DNA from 4 places in the Brevibacillus sp. YAE8 genome. Region 1 is predicted to be linked to each of the others. Evidence: riboswitches for the same ligand, from Rfam matches in the RefSeq annotation. Region 1 holds a riboswitch; each other region holds the start of a gene.
The links. A riboswitch is a leader RNA that binds a small molecule or an ion and turns the genes downstream of it on or off. The one in region 1 is predicted to bind S-adenosylmethionine.

Region 1 (4,652 bases):
CGTAAAAGAAGTGTTGGGGCATCTGATCGATACGGAGCGGATTATGAGCTACCGCTTGCTGCGAATTGCCCGGGGAGATCAGACACCGCTCGTCGGATTTGACGAAAATGCGTATGTTGCGCAAGCTTTTTTTCAGAAACGCGACCTGGCCGATTTGCTCGAAGAATATCAGGCTGTTCGGCAGTCGACGCGCGCTCTGTTGCGGGGAGTGGCAGAGGAGGCGTGGACGCGAACAGGGACGGCCAACGGCAACAAACTGTCCGCACGCACTTTGGCCTATGTCATTGCCGGGCATGAGGCCCATCACTGTCGCATATTGCGGGAAAGGTATTCACTGTAGACGGTATGCAAAAGCGAACCGCGTTGATTTGATTCGTCCCTTTCGCTTGTTTATTCTACCATTTTCAGGAAAAGTAGAATAGAATGGTAGTAACGATTTGCAAAATTGCATACGGGGGAACAGGTTCCTTGCGGCGATTCGCTGCTAAGGATAATAGGGAAGCTCGGTGCAAATCCGACACGGTCCCGCCACTGTAAGAGGGGAGTTTCGCGCACACAGGCCACTTGTCCAGCCGCTGGACAGGGAAGGCAGCGCCAGACGATGATCCCGAAGTCAGGAGACCTGCCTGTTTCAACAACACTGATGGACCTACGGGAGATAGGGAGGTGTTAGAGGACTCGCCATACTGGCAAACGGACAAGGATGTCTATTGCTTGCCTGCGCATTTTCTAACGATCGGATCTCGTTTCGATCAGTAGAAAATGCGTTTTTTGTTTTGGGGAGAGGAAATCGGCGCTGATTGACCGTGAGCAACTCAAAGGAGGGAGCAGCATGGTTCAGCTTTTCATCTGTCAATGGTGCGGTTATGTCGAAGAACGAGAGCTGTCGGGGGAAAGCGAGGAAGGGCTGGTCCGTTGCGTTTGCTGCAGTACGGAGGAAGTCGAAAGCGTTTTTGCCAGGTGAAGGCGACCGTACATTCGGAACGGTTGTCCCGTTTTTGGCCGTATCTGAACCGTTTCTGACCGCATCTAGCCTGGTTAAAAACGAAAAAGAATTTTGTTGACGAATGCTTTGGAATTTCTTAGAATAGGCTCAACAGCAAACAAAGTTCTTATCCAGAGAGGTGGAGGGTCTGGCCCGATGAAGCCCGGCAACCGTTGCGTAGAGCGACAAGGTGCCAATTCCTGCGGGGCGTTTTCGTTCCGAAAGATAAGAAGCGGGTACATCGTAGCAGTTATGACGAACCTTCTTCTTAACGAAGAAGGTTTTTTGATGTTTCCGCTCAACAAAGGCTTTCTTTTCCAATAAGCTTTTCGCTTGGCCGCTTTCTCGACGAGAAAGAGCAAAAATTCATAGTTTTCTTTATCCAGAGAGGCGGAGGGACTGGCCCGATGAAGCCCGGCAACCGTTACACAGCTTGTGACAAGGTGCCAATTCCTGCAGGGCGGAAGCGTCCTGGGAGATAAGGAGAAGGATTTCGTTGATGCCAAAACCTTCTTCTTAGCGGGAAGGTTTTTTCTTTTTACGAAAATATTGCTATGAGGTGGTAGAAATGAGCGCAGGTGTAGTCAAGGTAGGGCTGCTTGGATTGGGAACAGTAGGGGGCGGCGTCATCAAGACGATTCGTTCGCAGCAGGAGAAGCTGGCTGCGAGATTGGGCAAGCGAATCGAAATTGTCAAAGCATTGGTCCGCGATTCGGAAAAAGAACGGGCCGTTCAGGTAGATCCCGCGCTTTTGACCACGGATTTTGAGGACGTGTTGAAAAGCGATGTGGACATTGTCGTCGAGGTGATGGGGGGCGTCGAGCCGACGTATGACTACGTCCGTGCCTTGATCGAAAAAGGCTGCCACGTGGTGACGGCGAACAAGGAGCTGCTTGCCAAACGCGGCACAGAGTTGGTCGATCTGGCAAACCGGCATCAGGTCCATCTGGCCTATGAGGCGAGCGTGGCAGGCGGCATCCCGATTTTGAGCGTGCTGCGACAGTTTTTGCGCACGAACGATATTCAAGGAGTGCGCGGCATTCTCAACGGTACGACGAACTTCATCCTGACGAAAATGGAAGCGGAGCAGCTCCCCTATCAGGAAGTGTTGAAGCAAGCGCAGGAGCTGGGGTATGCGGAAGCCGATCCGCGCTCTGACGTGGAAGGATTCGACGCGATGTACAAACTGTACATTCTCGCGCAGCTTGTGTACGGAGAATCGCTGCCGCTTGCAAATGTCGTGCGCAAAGGGATTGCCGATTTGTCTCCTGGTCACATCCGTATCGCAAACGAGCTGGGCTACCGGATCAAGCTGATTGCCCAGGCGCACAAAACAGAGCAAGGAATCCGGCTCTCGGTTCAGCCGACCATGCTGCCTGTCGCTCATCCGCTGGCGCAAATTCAGGATGCTTTCAACGCTGTTCAGCTTTCCGGAAACATCGTAGGCGATCTGCTGTTTACGGGCAGAGGCGCAGGCGAGCTGCCGACGGCAAGCGCCGTTGTCGAGGATTTGGCTTATTTGTTGACGCAGCCGTTTACCCCGCATCCGGCCTGGAAGGAAAAAACGGCCGAAGCGCAGCCGGGTCAATGGCAGGACGAGCGCGTGCTGTGTTATCTCGAAGGCTCGTGTCTCGCTGCGACGCCTGATCGCGTCCTGCATTTCTTGCGCGAGGCGGGCGTGACGGTGACGAAGCTGAAAGTCCAATTCGATCTGGGCGGAGTATTGCGCGCGGGGTTGATCGTAACAGGGATTCGCGAAGAGCACGAGGAAGTGCTGAAAAGCGATTTTGGCCTGTCCGTCCGCTGCTTCCCGCTGCTGGAAACGGCATAACCCGAAAAAGCGGCGCAAAAGAAAAAACGGGCAGGCAGCAAGGACGAATGCCAGATGGATGGCGTCCTACTGCCTGCCGTTTTTGTCCGAATGCTTGGGGGGATCAGGGGCGGAGCCGTTTTGCTGGTTTCCCGGGAAGACGGCTTTTTCCCATTTGGTCATGAAATAGCCCGAGAGCAGAAAAACGCCAATGGCTGCTACGGTAATGATGACTCCTGTCATGCTCTCCCTCCTTTTGCTCGTAAAAGCGGTCTTGCTATGGTTTACGAATAAGGCTTGGAGAGGTTTCAGCCAAAAGAACAGGGATGCGCCCGTTTTTTCATGAGCGGCTTCCGGCTGAAGTGGCGAATAGGACGGGGGTTATACTATGCCATGCCATGCTAACTTCCCCGCACGCGGCCCTCTGCGTCAATCTGGACGTTTTCCGAGAGCGATTCGATTCGCTTGCGCAAAGCGGCTCCATCTGTGGCGTTCATCGGCACGGCTTGTCCCAGTTCGGCGTGGAACGGAAGCATTGTCAGGTCGCAGGCGGCGTTTTTCGTACAGCTTGCTTGCAGCACCATCGTTTCCCACGTTTTCGGCTCGGTCGAGCGCGTGAAAATGAAGTTGCCTAGGCTGTAGGCGATCCATTTGCCGCGATACTGCTCAAAGCCTTGCAGCACGTGCGGATGGCCGCCGACGATCAGGTCAGCGCCTGCGTCGATGTACGCCTTGGCGAGTTCTTTTTGATGATCGACGGGAAAGTCTTCGCGCTCTTTGCCCCAATGGGCGATCACGACGACGAGATCAGCCTGTGCTTTCGCCTGCTCGATGGCTTGGACGGCCAAGGCGGGGTCGTAGGTTCCCGCCAGTCCCGGCCCGTTTTTTTGCGCGAACCAGCTCACTTCCGGTATGACCCGGCTGAATCCGAGCACGGCGAGCCTGATGCCGTTTTTCTCCACAAAAACAGGCGCGAAGGCGCGGGTGGCATCGACTCCGCCCCCGACATAGGCGATCCGGTGTTCCTCCAGCGCGGCGAACGTATCGAGCAAGCCGTCTACGCCCTGATCCATCGAGTGGTTGTTCGCCAGATTGACCGCGTCGATTCCGGCGGCCTGCATGGCGGGCGCAGCCAAAGGGGACGACTTGTAGACGTACGCTTTGTTGTCGGCGGGAGTCCCTCTCGTCGTAAGCGGCGTCTCCAGGTTGGCGATGGTGTAGTCATCCTGCAAAAAAAGCGAGCGCACATGCGTGAACGGGTAGTCGTAGCCTTTTTCTAGCAAAACGTTTTCCACATTTCCTGCCATCATGACGTCCCCGACAAAGCTGAGCCGGACAGTCGGCTCCGGGGCAGCGACCGGCTCTGGTGCGGGAGTGGCTTTGGGAGCCTCGTGCTTGCCGAGCGCAGTGAAGCCGAGATAAGCGCCTGCCCCGAGGACGGCGAGCAAGCTGAAAAGCAGCGTATTTTTCCCTGCCCGAAGCCACTTTGGTTTTGTCTGTCTTCGCCGGGAGCGTCTCCGGCTGTGATTCGTCTCGTTCATGCTTCTCCTTTCTTCGCTAACGAAAAGCTGCTAAATTTTGCTATGATAAAGGTAATTACGAAAAGAGGCGAAAAAAGATGCAATTGTCCTTTGACCATCTGGTTCATTTTGTCCATCGTCCGCCCGCAGAAGCAGCGCGGCTGTTTCGCGAAGCCGGATTTCACGCTGTAACGGGAGGCAGGCACACCCATTGGGGGACATGGAACAGTCTCAGCTATTTTGGCTTGTCGTATGTGGAGTTTTTGGCGGTCGAGGATGCGGCGGTTGCCGGACGATCGGACAATCCGCTCATCGCGCAATTGGTCGCGGAGCACGA
Region 2 (4,652 bases), on a different contig from region 1:
TTCGCCGCGTACTGCTGCAACACTTCTGGCGTGTCGAAATCCGGGTCAAAGGTGATGGAAATGAACTCGACCTTGTCGCCGAACAGCTTTTTCTCCTTGAGCTGCTCTTGCAGCTTGGACATGTTGTACGTCGTCGCCGGGCAAATGTCAGGGCAGTTGGTGAACATGAACTCGACCAGCCGCACCTTGCCTTTGCCTTCCGAAAACGTAAACGAAGTGCCGTCACTGTTGTCCAACGTAAAATCGGCAATCGGCTTCATCACGGGAATCGGCTCTTTTGCCATGTATTTGTAGCCCAACACGCCTACAATCGCGAGGATAATCACGCCTGCGAGCACCGTAAACCAATGGCGCTGCAACGCGGATCCTTGTTGCTGTGCTCCCTCACTCACGATTTTCTTCCTCCCCTGCTTCTCTCATGCGTCCGCCGCTATACCGCGTAAAAGCGCATGTTTCTTTTTGTGTGGAAAACGTCTCGGCGTTGCCAGTGCGGTCGTGACCGTATGGACCGTACGGCTTACACTTCCTTCTCGCCAGGCCAAGCCAGCATGCCGCCGACCATATTGGCAGCGTCAAAGCCAAGCTCACACAAATATTCGGTCGCTCTGTGGCTGCGCGCACCGCTGCGGCACACCATGACGACCGGGATCTCCTTGTCCAGCTCGTCGATGCGATGCGGCAAAAAGCCGAGCGGAATCAGCTTGGCTTCTTTGATATGGCCTTCGTTCCACTCCTCCACCTCACGCACGTCAATCACCTGAAGCTTTTCGTTGGCCGCGAGCTTTTCCAGCAGCTCCTGCGGGGTAATTTCCTTCACGCCATGGCTCATCGCGTATGTTCCTCCTATATGTACAATCGTTTGGTCGTTTTCTGCCACTCCCATCATATCATAGGGCCATGCCATTTTCTAACGACGCGGGCGGCGAAAGCGCGGAGATATAGGGACAAATTTGTGACAGTGTGAGGGTGGGTTTGTTTTTGGACAGGGAGATGGTTGGTCGGTACAGGCGGGTGACACATTTACAAAAATAACCATTCTATATATGAAGACTACTATACAAAACAGCATTCTCTTTTTGGTTTGGAAAAAGGCGGGTGCAAGAAACGCAGAGCACCCTTGGAGTGCGGGGCATCAGCCTGCAAACCACGTCAACAAGGCGTATCACACAGGTACTTTGGACGTCATGGGAAACAGCATGAACGGGTGAGCATGAACAAATCTCTCAACGCCTCAATCCCACCAAATCCAACCTGATAACTCATTATTGATTATTGACAGTGAAGTGTGGTTTTTCATACAATTATGACAACAACTGAAGCAACAGTTCATCAAGAGCGGTGGAGGGACAGGCCCTGTGAAACCCGGCAACCAGCAAGCGTGCCTTGCGCGGTGCTAATTCCTGCAGAATCCATAGATTCTGAGAGATGAGTGCACACCCGTGTATAGCCGGAGCCTTCTTCTCCTCAGAGGAATGCTCCGTTTTTTTATCCCTAATCCCCATATATAAAGGAGAGATAAGCATGTCTGACCAGCAACAATGGAAACCGGAAACCCTCGCTGTACATGGTGGACAAGAAGTAGATCCCGTAACAGGCTCGCGCGCCGTTCCGATCTATCAGACGACTTCCTACGTCTTCCGCGACACGGAGCACGCCGCCAACCTGTTTGGCTTAAAAGAGTTCGGCAACATTTACACCCGCATCATGAATCCGACCCAGGACGCCTTTGAAAAGCGCGTGGCACTCCTGGAAGGCGGCGTCGGTGCTCTGGCAACTTCCTCTGGTCAGGCAGCGATCACCTTTTCCATTTTGAACATCGCCCAAGCCGGGGATGAAATTGTCGCATCCAGCAGCTTGTACGGCGGTACGTACAACCTTTTTGCGCACACTTTGCCGCGTCTTGGCATCAAGGTTCACTTTGTCGATCAGTCCAATCCGGAAAACTTCCGGGCGTTCATCAATGATAAAACAAAGGCGCTCTTTTGCGAGACGATCGGCAACCCTCGCATTGACGTGGCGGACTTGCAGGCAATCGCTGACATCGCGCACGAAAACGGCGTGCCGCTGATCGTGGACAACACGTTCGCTTCGCCGATCTTGTGCCGTCCATTCGAGCATGGCGCAGACATCGTCGTCCACTCCACGACCAAGTTCATCGGCGGGCACGGCACAGCGATCGGCGGCATCATCGTCGATTCCGGCAAGTTCGACTGGAACAACGGCAAATTCCCGGGCCTGACGACACCAGACCCGAGCTATCACGGCGTCGTCTATACAGAAGCCGTCGGACCGCTCGCCTACATCATCAAGGCGCGTGTCCAGTTGCAGCGCGATATCGGCGCAGCCGTGGCCCCGATCAACTCCTTCCTGTTCCTGCAAGGCTTGGAGACGCTGCACCTGCGCATGGAACGCCACAGCCAGAACGCCCTGGCTGTAGCCCAATTCCTCGCCGCGCATCCAGCGGTCGAGTGGGTCAGCTACCCTGGCCTTGAAGGCGACGCCCACTACGCGCTGGCACAAAAATATTTGCCAAAAGGCGCTGGCGCCATCCTCACCTTTGGCATTCGCGGCGGCGTGAAGGCAGGCAAAACACTGATTGAATCCGTGAAGCTGTTCTCGCACCTGGCCAACGTGGGCGATTCCAAGTCGCTCGTCATCCATCCGGCCAGCACGACGCACCAGCAGATGAATGAGGAAGAACAGGCGGCTGCCGGGGTCACGCCAGGGCTGATCCGACTGTCGGTGGGCACAGAGGCGATCGACGACATCATCGGCGATCTGGAGCAGGCATTGCAACGCGCCGTTCAACCTTCTACTGTCAACTAAGTTTGCTTTTGTCTCGTAAAAAGTGGCACGCAACTCTCGCGGGAGAGGCGTGCCGCTTTTCTTTTTTCGGGTGCTGTCTTCTGCTTGCTGCTTTCAGGCGCTCGCCCCTCTTCCTGCCACACTCAACGATTCTGGTTCGAAATCCATCTAACCAGTCATACGAAAAATATTGAATTTACAATTCAAAACATTTAGAATGAGACGTACTACAAATACTGGAAGGATGATCCCCTCTTGAAAGTATGGAACATCGGGAGCGAACGCACGACCTACGAGGTGCAATTCGCCTTTTCGCCGCTTTTTGAAGCAGCGCTGGGCATCGCCGTTGCCACTTACGAGCAGATTCATCACACGCTGGAGCAGCCGCCCGCCCACTGGCGCGAGCTAATCGAGGCGCTGCCTCCTGCTGTCCAGCGCGAGGTCGCTTACGCCAAGGCGCACAACACATGGAAGACGCTTTTGCATCTGCTTCACCAGTACCGCCAGCAGCCTTTTGCCGAGCTGGAGGCGTTTCTTGGCTACGTCAGGCAGTTGCCAGAAGAAGAGCTGCGCTATCAGGCACTGCCTTTTTTGGGCGAAGCGCGGCAAGCTTCCCGGCGAAAAGCCGCGCAAGGAAGCAGCGCCGATCGCGAACTGTTGCAGGCGGCCTGTCGCAGCCATCTCTTTTTCGAACGGTACATCGCCCATATTACTTCGGTGGACGCGGAGGAATTGCGCCAGCACCTGCTCGTGCTGATGGAAGGCTGGTATCAAGCGCACATCGAGCCGCAGGAGGAGCGCATCTGCCGCATGCTCGAACGGGAGATTGCCCAAAAGCGCGGCATGCAAGAAAAGCTCGACCCGGAAGCGCTGGTGGAATGGGCGACCGGAGCAAGCTATCCGCCTGAGCCGACTGTCACCCGCGTCCTGCTGATTCCGCAGGCGGTCTATCGCCCCTGGACGGTGCAGGCCGATGACGCAGGCTGCAAAATTTTTTACTACCCGGTTGCCGATGAAAACTTGCGCGAGCAAATCGACCCGTACCAGCCGCCGCAGACGCTGGTCCAATCCTTCAAGGCGCTCGGAGACGAGCAGCGGCTCCGCATGGCCAAAATGCTCGCAAAACAGGAGCTGACGCTGCAAGAACTGACAGAAGCGCTCCAGATGGCCAAATCGACGGTGCATCATCACTTGTCGATGCTGCGCTCCGCCCGGCTGGTCGAGACGAGCGGAACCCGCTATCGCCTGCGCAGCCAAGCGCTCTCGCAACTCCCGCTGCTACTCGGGCAGTTTCTCGACACGGACAAATGATGACAGCAGCCACGAGCACATCCGCCCTCTGGAAAGACCGCTCCTACCGCTACATCCTGCTCGGCCAGCTCACCTCCGAGCTGGGCGCCTCGCTCGGCACGCTCGCCAATAGCTGGATCATCTACCAGGTGACCGGCTCGCAGGCAGCCGTCGGGCAGATGTGGCTGCTCTACTTTGTACCATCGCTCGTCGTGCAGCTTGTGGCCGGACCGTATCTCGACCGCTATGACAAAAAACGCGTCATGCTGTTTTCGCAATGGATGCGCAGCATCGCGTTCGGCTGTTCCTTCGCCGCGATTGCGACCACGCCCGGCTCCTTGTGGCCGCTCTACTTGACCGCGCTCGTGAACGGCCTCGTCCAGCCGCTGTACGTCCCGGCAAGCCAGTCATTGCTTCCTGCTCTCGTCCCAAAAGAACAGTTGCTACAAGCAAACGCCTATCTGGACAGCGCGCTGCGCATCGCCATGATCGCAGGTCCGCCGCTGGGCGGGATTCTCGTCGCCAGCATCGGTGGCGATCAGGTGCTGGCATTGGTC
Region 3 (4,652 bases), on a different contig from region 1:
TTTGACAAAAGCGAAAGTCTCTTCTGATTTTCTGGAAGGGGCTTTCTTTTTGTTTTTTAGAGCGTGGCTGGAAACAAGCTGGTGGTGATAACCGGAGCTACGCGAGGATTGGGCAGGTCGATGGCAGAGCGATTTCACGAAGCAGGCTGGAGCGTGGCAGGCTGTGGCCGTTCGGCCGTGGCGCTCGATCCGGGCGGCAGTATTGACACCTCCATGCTGCGTTCCTGCTCGCCGCAGGAAGTGGCAATGACCCCGGCCAGCGAGGTGCCGATGGTCATTACCAGGTTGTTCGCGACATATACGATGTTGAACAGCTCTCGGCGCTGCTCTTTCCAGCGAAAGCCGATGAACGCCTGAATCGCCGGGAACGACAGGTTGAAGGTAAAGCCAAGCCCGGTCATCAGCGCGATGTAAACAAGCCAGCTATTCGTGAGCGGAATCGACAACTGGATGAGTCCTTGAACCAGCAAGGCCCCGACGATCAGCCGTTTGGCGCCCAGGCGGTGAAAAAGCGTCCCGCCGACGAACTGCCCCACAATTCCTGCCAGCGATTAAACCATCAGCACAAAGCCTGCCTCGGTCATGGAGCGTTGCAAAATCGTATGTACGTACAAAGTGGTAAGCGGCCACATGAAAGCGCTGCCGGAAGAGTTGATGAAGCTCGCAACCAGGAAGAACAGGGCTTCTCGCGGATACCGCTGCAAAAAGGAAGTGGGAGAAATCACGGCCGGTCACCCCTTTGGGATTGTGTTGATTGTAGTATAACGAATATTTTAAACATTGCAAACATAAAAATATAAAAAGTGATAAGCACCCAAATAAAGGCTGCTCCACATCCTATAGATTCGAGTATACTAAACAAGTGGTGAGATGAGTTCATGTGATACAGAGAATAAAAGGTGGAGTAGTTCTTTATGCGAATGTGGAAACGGGTGTTGCTCCTGATGTTTGTCGCGATTGCCGCGACAGCAGGTTATTACGGATACTCTTTTTATCAGTTTGCTCACAATATTCAAGAGCCGAATGTCATTCGGCCAGCCCCGCCGGATGGCGGTGCCGCGACGAAAGCGGCGGAGATTCCGGAATGGGATGGCGAAGAGCGGGTGAACATCCTGTTGATGGGTGTGGACCGCAGGGGAATGAAAAATAACGGGCTCCCCCGTTCGGACTCGATGATGCTCGTCAGTATCGACCCGGCCTCCAAGCGCTACGACGTATTTTCCATTTTGCGCGACACGTACGTAGACATTCCGGGGAACGGCAGCTCGCGCATCAACTCGGCGATCGTGGAGGGCGGACCGGAACTGGCGATGAAGACCGTCAGCCAGTTTACAGGGCTTCCGGTGGACCGCTACGTCATCACCGACTTTGAAGGCTTCAAGGCTTTGATTGACTCTGTCGGTGGTGTCGAGATTGATGTGGAAAAAAATATGTACTATCACGACCCGACCGATAAAGGCATCTACGACATCAATTTGAAAAAGGGACTGCAGCAACTGGATGGCAACAAGGCTCTGCAATACGTTCGTTTTCGCCATGACGCCACATCGGACTACACGCGCACAGAGCGTCAGCGCAAGCTGCTGACGGCTGTGGTGAGCCAGATGAAGAGCGGCACGACCTTGATTCAATTGCCGTCCATCCTGAAAGAAGTGACGCCGTATATCCAGACGAATATCAGTTCCATGGATATGCTGAGGCTGTCTGCGCTTGGGCTGAAATTAAACACCGCGGAGCCAGGCAACTACCAATTGCCGCCAATGGGGATGTTCCGCGAATCCCATCGGGCAGGCGCGGTGCTCATTCCGGATGTCGACCAGATCCAGTCTTTTATCAAGGAAAAGCTGGAACCGCCAGCAGAAGAAGCGGTTTCGCAAACGAATAGCACGACCGATAGCAACGAAAACAGCACGCCAAATTGAGCGTGCTGTTTTTTTGTGTTTTCGGGCAGACTAACCATGATTTGCTATGTATGGGGGTGAGGGGAATGGACCAGGAGATTGCGCGTAAATGGTTTTCCCATACAGGGGACTTGCGAACGGAACATATCGACGAGCCGGACGGCCGCATGCGGCTGTATTTTTTGACCAGCATGGCGGATGCCAAGTCGTTTACAGCGAGCTCATCCCGAAGCTGAGAGAAATTTGTCTGGCTGAGGCAAGCATAGGGGAAGTGGAGCGGCAGCTCGGGGGAGCCGGGAGCAATCGGGTCGATCACACCCAGGGGCGATTCAGCGCCTGCTCGAAGGCTATCGCCCAAGGAAGCGTTTCTCATCAAGCTCGTGCACGGGAAATTCCGGATTGGGAGCTACGACACGTCCGTCCCGGCGCAAATTTTCGGGAAGACCGACAAGAACCGCGGCAATCCCAAGGATATGGTGCACCTTGCTTTTGACACGATTTCCAGCAACGCCCGAATCAAGCTGGAGCAAGTATCGCCGCCGGTGTTCGATATTCGCATACGCTTGAAGGCGAGAATCCTTGAGAAAGCGACGTTTCATTTTCACGTCAATGCCACCATCATTCGCAACGGAGTAATGGATTAAAAAAGTTTTTCCTGTGATTGCTATTGACGGGATATTTTCAAAAAGGATATAATCCGGTTTGTATCATGAAAATATGAAAAACGAACATAATATACGTGGAAATCTTTCTTATCAAGAGAGGCGGAGGGACAGGCCCGATGAAGCCCGGCAACCGGTTCATTTTTTGAAATGGACGTCGCGGTGCCAATTCCTACAAGATTGGTTGGATCTTGATAGATGAGAAGGGTGGATGCGAACGTATACATGCGTTGCAGCCCCTTTTTCGTTTATGAAAAAGGGGTTTTTACGTTTTTCACAAGGATTTTGCTGGGAGGTGGATGCGTTGATTCAATTGAAAAATTTGCATAAAAGCTATCAAGTGCAGGGCAAGACGATTCCGGCGTTGCTCGGGATTGATCTTTCTATAGATAAAGGGGAAATTTACGGGATTATCGGCCATTCCGGGGCGGGGAAAAGTACCTTGATCCGCTGCATCAACCTGCTGGAGCGCCCTACGTCGGGACAAGTCATCGTCGATGGGGTCGACCTGACCAAGCTCGACGATGTCAAGCTGCAGGAAAAGCGCCGCGAGATCGGGATGATTTTCCAGCACTTCAACCTGCTGTCCTCGTCCACCGTCGGGGAAAATGTCGCGTTTCCGCTCAAGCTGGCCAAGCGTCCGAAGGCGGAGATTCAGAAAAAAGTGGACGATCTGCTCAAGCTGGTAGGGCTGGAAGCGCACCGGGACAAATACCCGTCCCAGTTGTCCGGCGGCCAGAAGCAGCGCGTCGGCATCGCACGGGCGCTGGCAAACGATCCGAAAGTGCTGCTGTGTGACGAAGCGACCTCGGCGCTCGATCCGCAGACGACCAACTCGATTTTGGCGCTGCTTTTGGACATCAACCGCAAGCTGGGATTGACCATCGTGCTGATTACGCACGAGATGCACGTCATCCGCTCCATTTGCGACCGCGTAGGCGTGATCGACGGCGGAAAAATCGTCGAGTCGGGCGAGGTGCTGGACGTGTTTCTCAAGCCGCAGCATCCGACTACGCAGGAATTTGTCGAGCAGGTGGCAGATTCCACCGAGCTGCGCGAAGCTGTCGCGCACGAAAAAGCAGCGGGGAACCGCACGATTGCGCGCGTCACCTTCCTGGGAGAAAAGACGTACCAGCCGATTTTGTTCCAGACGATGCAGGAGACAGGCACAGTATTCAGCATTTTGCAGGGAACGATTTCCCGCATGAAGGATACGCCGTACGGCCAACTGGTCGTCGAACTGGAAGGCGATGTCCGTCAAAACGAAAAAACCATCGAGACGTTGCGTCAGCGTGGCTTGGAAGTAGAGGTGATATAGATGGACTGGACAATGGAAAATGTGGATTGGTCGGAGATCGCTGAGGGTACACTAGACACACTGACGATGCTGGGTTTCTCCACGTTGTTTACGATCCTGATCGGCTTGCCGCTGGGAATCATTTTATTCCTTACTTCACGTGGACAGTTGCTGCAAAACAAGGCGTTTTACTCGGTTGCTTCATTCATCGTCAACGTATTGCGTTCCGTGCCGTTCATCATTCTGATGATCTTGCTGATTCCGGTCACGAAACTGATCGTCGGCACTTCGCTCGGCGTACTCGGAGCGATTCCGCCGCTCGTGATCGGGGCCGCCCCGTTTTTTGCGCGGCTGGTGGAAACCTCTCTGCGCGAGGTAGATCGCGGAGTCATTGAGGCCGCCCAGTCGATGGGGGCGTCCAATTGGCAAATCATCTGGAACGTCCTGCTGCCAGAGTCTCGTCCGGGACTGGTGGCCGGAATTACGATTACGACCGTTGCGCTCGTGTCCTACACGGCCATGTCCGGGGTAATCGGCGGCGGCGGTCTGGGCGACTTGGCTATCCGTTACGGTTATCAGCGCTTCCAGACCGATGTCATGATTGTCACTGTCGTCATTTTGCTCGTGTTGGTGCAGATCTTACAGTCGCTGGGTGATCGCCTGGTATTGCGTTTCAGCCGCAAGTAAGGTCTTTCCCATAGAAGTTTGCAAGTACAAAGATCAAAAAAAGTAGGGGGAAATCATTTATGAAAAAGCTAGTCGTATCTGTACTTTCTACCGTATTGGCATTTT
Region 4 (4,652 bases), on a different contig from region 1:
TTTCGAAAATTTCCGGCAGCCGATGGGAAATGTAGATGATCCCGACGCCTGCTTTTTTCAACTGGTCGATAATGAGAAACAGCCGCTCGCTCTCCTTCGTGCTCAACGGGGCTGTCGGTTCGTCAAAAATGACGTACTTCGCTTTTTGCACGGTCGCGCGGGCAATCAAGATCAGTTGCTTTTCGGACAGCGTACATTCCTCGACGAGCATGCGCACAGGGATGGAAAAGCCGAAGCTTTGCAAAATGCTCTCCGCTTCCTTGTGCAGCCCTTGCCAGTTCATGAGTCCCTTGCTGCTTTTGGACACGATCTGGTCGAGCAAAATGTTTTCCGTCACGCTCAAATACGGGATCAGCGCCGTATCGACTTCCTGGTAGACGCACTGGATGCCCAACGCTTTCGCATCCTGCGGCGATTGGATCGAGACGTCCTTGCCGTCAATCGCGATGCTGCCGCCATCCGCCTGATACGCGCCTGTAAGAATTTTCATCAGCGTGCTTTTTCCCGCTCCGTTCGCTCCGAGCAGCGCGTGCACCTCGCCAGCCTTGACTTCAAAATCGACGGAGCGCAACGCAGGCACGCCGGAAAACTGCTTCACAATCCCTTTCATCTGCAAGCTGGACACTTTTCGCACCCCCTAAATAAACAAGATTCCCGTTGACAAAAGCAACGGGAATAGCCAAACCAACCACCTCTATTTGCTTACTTGCCCCACTCTTGTACGTATTGGGACAGATCGCCCATCGTTACTTTTTTATCCTTTGGCAAGTCTTCCTGTTTGACCAGCACCGGATTCAGCTTCACGCTGTCTGGCACTTGCTCGCCTTTCATTTTTTGGAAAACGGTCTGCGCGTGAATGCGTCCGATATTCGACGGATCTACCGCTGCTGTCGCGACCCAAGGAGAGTTTGGCTCCTGGATCAGTTGCAAGTCTTCGTCGCTCAGGTCGATGCCGTACACCTTGATCTCGGTGCGTCCTGCTTGCTGGATCGCACGGGTTGCCCCTTTGGCAAATTCATCCCACGATGCCCATACGGCTGTAATGTCGCCTTTGTTCGGATACTTTTTCAAAATCGCTTCCATCTGCGCTTGCGTATCCAGCGCGGTGTTGTTCGTTGCCGAGCCAAACGCGGCGATTTCCTTGATATCCGGGTATTTTTTCAGGAATGCTTCATACGTTACCTGGCGCTTTTCCATCGGCGCAAAGCCCGCTACCCAAATTTTCACGATGTTGCCTTTGCCGCCCGTATCGGCAGCCAGCTTTTCCAGGCTCAACTCGGCCAGCTTGTTGTCATCTTGCTCGACGACAGGGACGCCCGGCAGCTTGATATCGGTGTCGAACAGCACAACCGGGATCTTTTTGTCGACCGCTTTTTGCGTGCCTTGCTGCAGCGCTTCCGCCGTACCGTGGTCAATCAGGATGCCGTCAAAATTTTGGTTCACCGCTGCGTCGAGGTTGGAGGCCATTTTCGACAAATCGGTATCTGCGTTGAATACGGTCAGCTCGCCGCCGTTTTTCTCGACTTCCTGCTTCACGCCGTTAATGTATTGGGCAGAAAACGTGCCGACGTTTTGGCGCATAATCAAGGCAATGCGCTTCGCCTTCTCGCCGCCGGAAGCGCCGCTTCCCGCCTGATTTTGGGTGTCCGCTCCCCCGCCGCAAGCGGTCAAGGCCAGCGACGCAGCCAGTACGATTGATGTGACAAGACCCAGTTTCTTTTTCATCGAAAAATCCCCCTTTTTCTTTCTTCCTGCTGAGCTTCAAGCTGAGGAGGCGACGACCTTCCAATAGGAAAAGCCTCTTTCAACAGATGAAAGAGGCTTGATCGACAAGATTCGCGCCTCTTATCTGTCAGGTATCGCTACCTGTTGGAGTTAGCACCTTGGCTCGCAAGACGGTGATCTTGCCAGCTAGGTTGCCGGGCATCATAGGGCCATTCCCTCAGCCTTCTCTGGATAAGAGTAGTTTTTATTTTCGCAACGTTTGTATTAATATATACAGACTATAATCCTTGTTTTACCCATCTGTCAACTGGGTTTTTGAAGCTTTTGTCCTCCAAAATAATCCCAACTCGATGTCCAAATTTTGGAGGAATTATGTAAGGTCTTGTCGAAACCTTGTAGATTGAAGCAAAAGCCATGCAAATTTGCGATGGGGATGTCTAATGAGTCTACTAAAAGAACTAATCTTGCAAATGTTTTTTGCCTTGACACCGTTTGTTTTGTTCAACATCTATTACCGCGACCGGATGCGTAACTATAGCCGTTGCTTTATTCTCGTAACCAGCTCTGTCTGCATGTTTCTGGCGATGACCTTCGCTTCGAGCGTCAACGAAGGAATCATTTTCGACATCAGGCACGTCATCGTCTTTTTCGCTCTGATCTACGGCGGAGTACGAATCGCCTTGATCGTGCTGATCGAATCAGCGCTGTACCGCTTTTATCTGGGCGGCGAAGGCACCTGGGTCGCCATGCTCGTAATGGCCGCCACGTTTGCAATCTCCCTCCTGATATATCAACGCTACAAAGCCAGTTATCGGAAAACACTGTTTACTCTTTTGACGGGTGCGCTTTTTTCCCTGATAGATTTGGGGTTGACCTATCTCAATTTTCCCACCTATGTATCCCATCAGCTTCCCTATCATGTGCTTGTGATTCCCGTTCAAAATTTTGTCGGCATCTGGCTGTTGATGTCGTTATTTAGCAAATGCGTATCAGACAAGGAATTGTTCATTCGCCATGCCCAAAACGAAAAAATCGAGACGATGAGCCACGTCGCCGCTTCACTGGCGCACGAGGTGCGAAACCCGCTCACGGCCGTCAAAGGATTTTTGCGCCTGATCCAGGAAGACCCGGGAAACATTGCGAAAACCGATCAGTACATTCGCATCAGCATGGACGAGATTCAGCGCACGGAAGCGATTTTGACGGAGTACCTGGCGCTGTCCAAGCCGCTCAAGGAGCGCACCGAGCTGATCGACGTATGCGAGCAGCTCCATGTCGTCCGCGAGGTCATGCTGCCGTTTGCCAACATGAACAACGTCGAGTTGGAGCTGCAAGCTTATGAAAAGCCCGTCACGATCATGGCCAATCCCGACGAGTTCAAGCAGGTGCTGGTCAACTTTATCAAAAACGCCATCGAGGCATGCGCGGAGACGGCCAAAGGGAAAGTCTCCCTGTCGTTGTTCATCGAAAAAAACAACGCCCTGCTCGTCATCAAGGACAACGGCATCGGGATGGACGAGGGCCAGATCAGACGACTTGGCACGATCTATTTTTCTACCAAAACGAGCGGGACCGGACTCGGCCTGACTTATTCCTATCACGTCATTCACACGTTTGGCGGTTCTGTGAGCGTGTCGAGCAAGCCGAAGGTCGGCACCAAGTTCACGATTACGTTTCCGTACCATCAGCCGCAGTAGCAGCTAGGCGAGTGGCCTGGTCATGAAAACCTGCTCGGCCAGCGTGGAAAAGCCCGCACTTTGCAAAATTCGGGTGGTTGCCTCATTTGCGACGGGCAAATTGACGGTGAGGCGATGAAGCTCCTGGTCCAGCGGAGCAAACACATGGGCCAGTGCGCTTGCGACAATCGCCTCCCGGTCTGCTCGTCCGGGACTGGCTTCACACTGAAACAGCAAGGCAGTCGTTTGCCTTCCCTGTTCATCAAAAATCCGCCTGTACAGCGCGTAGCCGCCCGCCTGCACGTTCTCGAGATGGCGACCAGCGCCGCAAGCTCCACGCCCTGCTCGCGGTAAATCTGCAACGTCGCTTCGATCAACGCTTGCCCGACTCCGCTGCGCCTGTGCTTCGGCGCCACCCCTGTCCCTCCGTTCCAGCCGATTTTTCGCCCGCCTCTGTTCCATATCCCGTTCAACACGATTCCGGCCGGCTCGCCATTTACAAACGCAACCAGCGAATGCGCAGGCGAAAGTTCCTCCTTCCCCATTTTCCAGATAAGCGTGTCCGGCGTTTTGGACTGGTAGAAAAAATAGCCGGAAAACCCTCTGTTGTAGGCCAAAACGGCCTCCGCCACCGAGCATTGCTCCATCGCCTTAAAAACAAGCATGGTCATTCCTCCCTAATTGAGATGACAACCACACTTATCCTCTAAAATTATTTTTAATTGATAAAATATTTTTTAATAAACGAAATCGGCAAACTACAGGCTTCCTTGAATGGGATAGCCTGGCGCGCCTGTACGCTGCATGCTGTCTGCCTTCCTCTCAATGCTGAACGGGCGGAACCCGCTGCGGATTGTCCGGATGTTTCTCAAAAAACAGCAAGTCGTTTTGCCGATTCAATGTGGCGAGAAAAACCTGCTCGATGGCGACGCCGCTTTTTTTCAGCTCCTGCAAAAGCCAGCCTTCGTCCCGTTCGCGGTACTTCAGCGCCTCTTTACATATTTTCCCTTCGACGATCACAGGCAGGGAGAGGCCCGTCGAGGCAGTCCGGATTTGCAGGTCTTGTCTCGTCACTGGCTGCTGCGCAGATTTTTTCAGGACAGTCAGTCGGCCATTGGCCTCGATGATCGCCATCTCAATCTCCGACAGGTCAAAAATGTCTTTTTCCCGCAGCATTTGCAGTACGTTATCGAGCGAATAGCGTATCTTTTTCAGTTGAGGGACGAGAAACTCTCCGTTGTAAAAAACGAC

Region 2: it holds a riboswitch for S-adenosylmethionine, as region 1 does, so the genes downstream of both, AC27IT_RS17930 (homocysteine synthase) here and AC27IT_RS10130 (homoserine dehydrogenase) in region 1, are expected to answer to the same signal.
Region 3: it holds a riboswitch for S-adenosylmethionine, as region 1 does, so the genes downstream of both, AC27IT_RS17865 (methionine ABC transporter ATP-binding protein) here and AC27IT_RS10130 (homoserine dehydrogenase) in region 1, are expected to answer to the same signal.
Region 4: it holds a riboswitch for S-adenosylmethionine, as region 1 does, so the genes downstream of both, AC27IT_RS25040 (sugar ABC transporter substrate-binding protein) here and AC27IT_RS10130 (homoserine dehydrogenase) in region 1, are expected to answer to the same signal.

Annotation. Positions count from the first base shown of each region.
Region 1 is NZ_BAAIYG010000005.1:107,778-112,429, reverse strand. Features, by position in the region: gene AC27IT_RS10135 (DinB family protein) at 1-340, shown strand, start outside; cobalamin riboswitch at 445-644, shown strand; SAM riboswitch class I at 1,110-1,217, shown strand; SAM riboswitch class I at 1,361-1,470, shown strand; gene AC27IT_RS10130 (homoserine dehydrogenase) at 1,554-2,816, shown strand; gene AC27IT_RS10125 (hypothetical protein) at 2,883-3,038, opposite strand; gene AC27IT_RS10120 (CapA family protein) at 3,197-4,336, opposite strand; gene AC27IT_RS10115 (VOC family protein) at 4,414-4,652, shown strand, end outside.
Region 2 is NZ_BAAIYG010000016.1:65,988-70,639, forward strand. Features, by position in the region: gene AC27IT_RS17920 (SCO family protein) at 1-392, opposite strand, end outside; gene AC27IT_RS17925 (rhodanese-like domain-containing protein) at 518-829, opposite strand; SAM riboswitch class I at 1,324-1,432, shown strand; gene AC27IT_RS17930 (homocysteine synthase) at 1,522-2,826, shown strand; gene AC27IT_RS17935 (ArsR/SmtB family transcription factor) at 3,061-4,116, shown strand; gene AC27IT_RS17940 (MFS transporter) at 4,113-4,652, shown strand, end outside.
Region 3 is NZ_BAAIYG010000016.1:56,643-61,294, reverse strand. Features, by position in the region: gene AC27IT_RS17895 (aldo/keto reductase) at 1-5, shown strand, start outside; gene AC27IT_RS17890 (MFS transporter) at 135-539, opposite strand; gene AC27IT_RS17885 (hypothetical protein) at 552-725, opposite strand; gene AC27IT_RS17880 (LCP family protein) at 915-1,922, shown strand; gene AC27IT_RS17875 (hypothetical protein) at 1,988-2,137, shown strand; gene AC27IT_RS17870 (hypothetical protein) at 2,282-2,545, shown strand; SAM riboswitch class I at 2,651-2,768, shown strand; gene AC27IT_RS17865 (methionine ABC transporter ATP-binding protein) at 2,868-3,881, shown strand; gene AC27IT_RS17860 (methionine ABC transporter permease) at 3,882-4,547, shown strand; gene AC27IT_RS17855 (MetQ/NlpA family ABC transporter substrate-binding protein) at 4,607-4,652, shown strand, end outside.
Region 4 is NZ_BAAIYG010000035.1:26,823-31,474, forward strand. Features, by position in the region: gene AC27IT_RS25035 (sugar ABC transporter ATP-binding protein) at 1-625, opposite strand, end outside; gene AC27IT_RS25040 (sugar ABC transporter substrate-binding protein) at 703-1,725, opposite strand; SAM riboswitch class I at 1,843-1,963, opposite strand; gene AC27IT_RS25045 (ATP-binding protein) at 2,166-3,422, shown strand; gene AC27IT_RS25050 (GNAT family N-acetyltransferase) at 3,443-4,066, opposite strand; gene AC27IT_RS25055 (DUF421 domain-containing protein) at 4,224-4,652, opposite strand, start outside.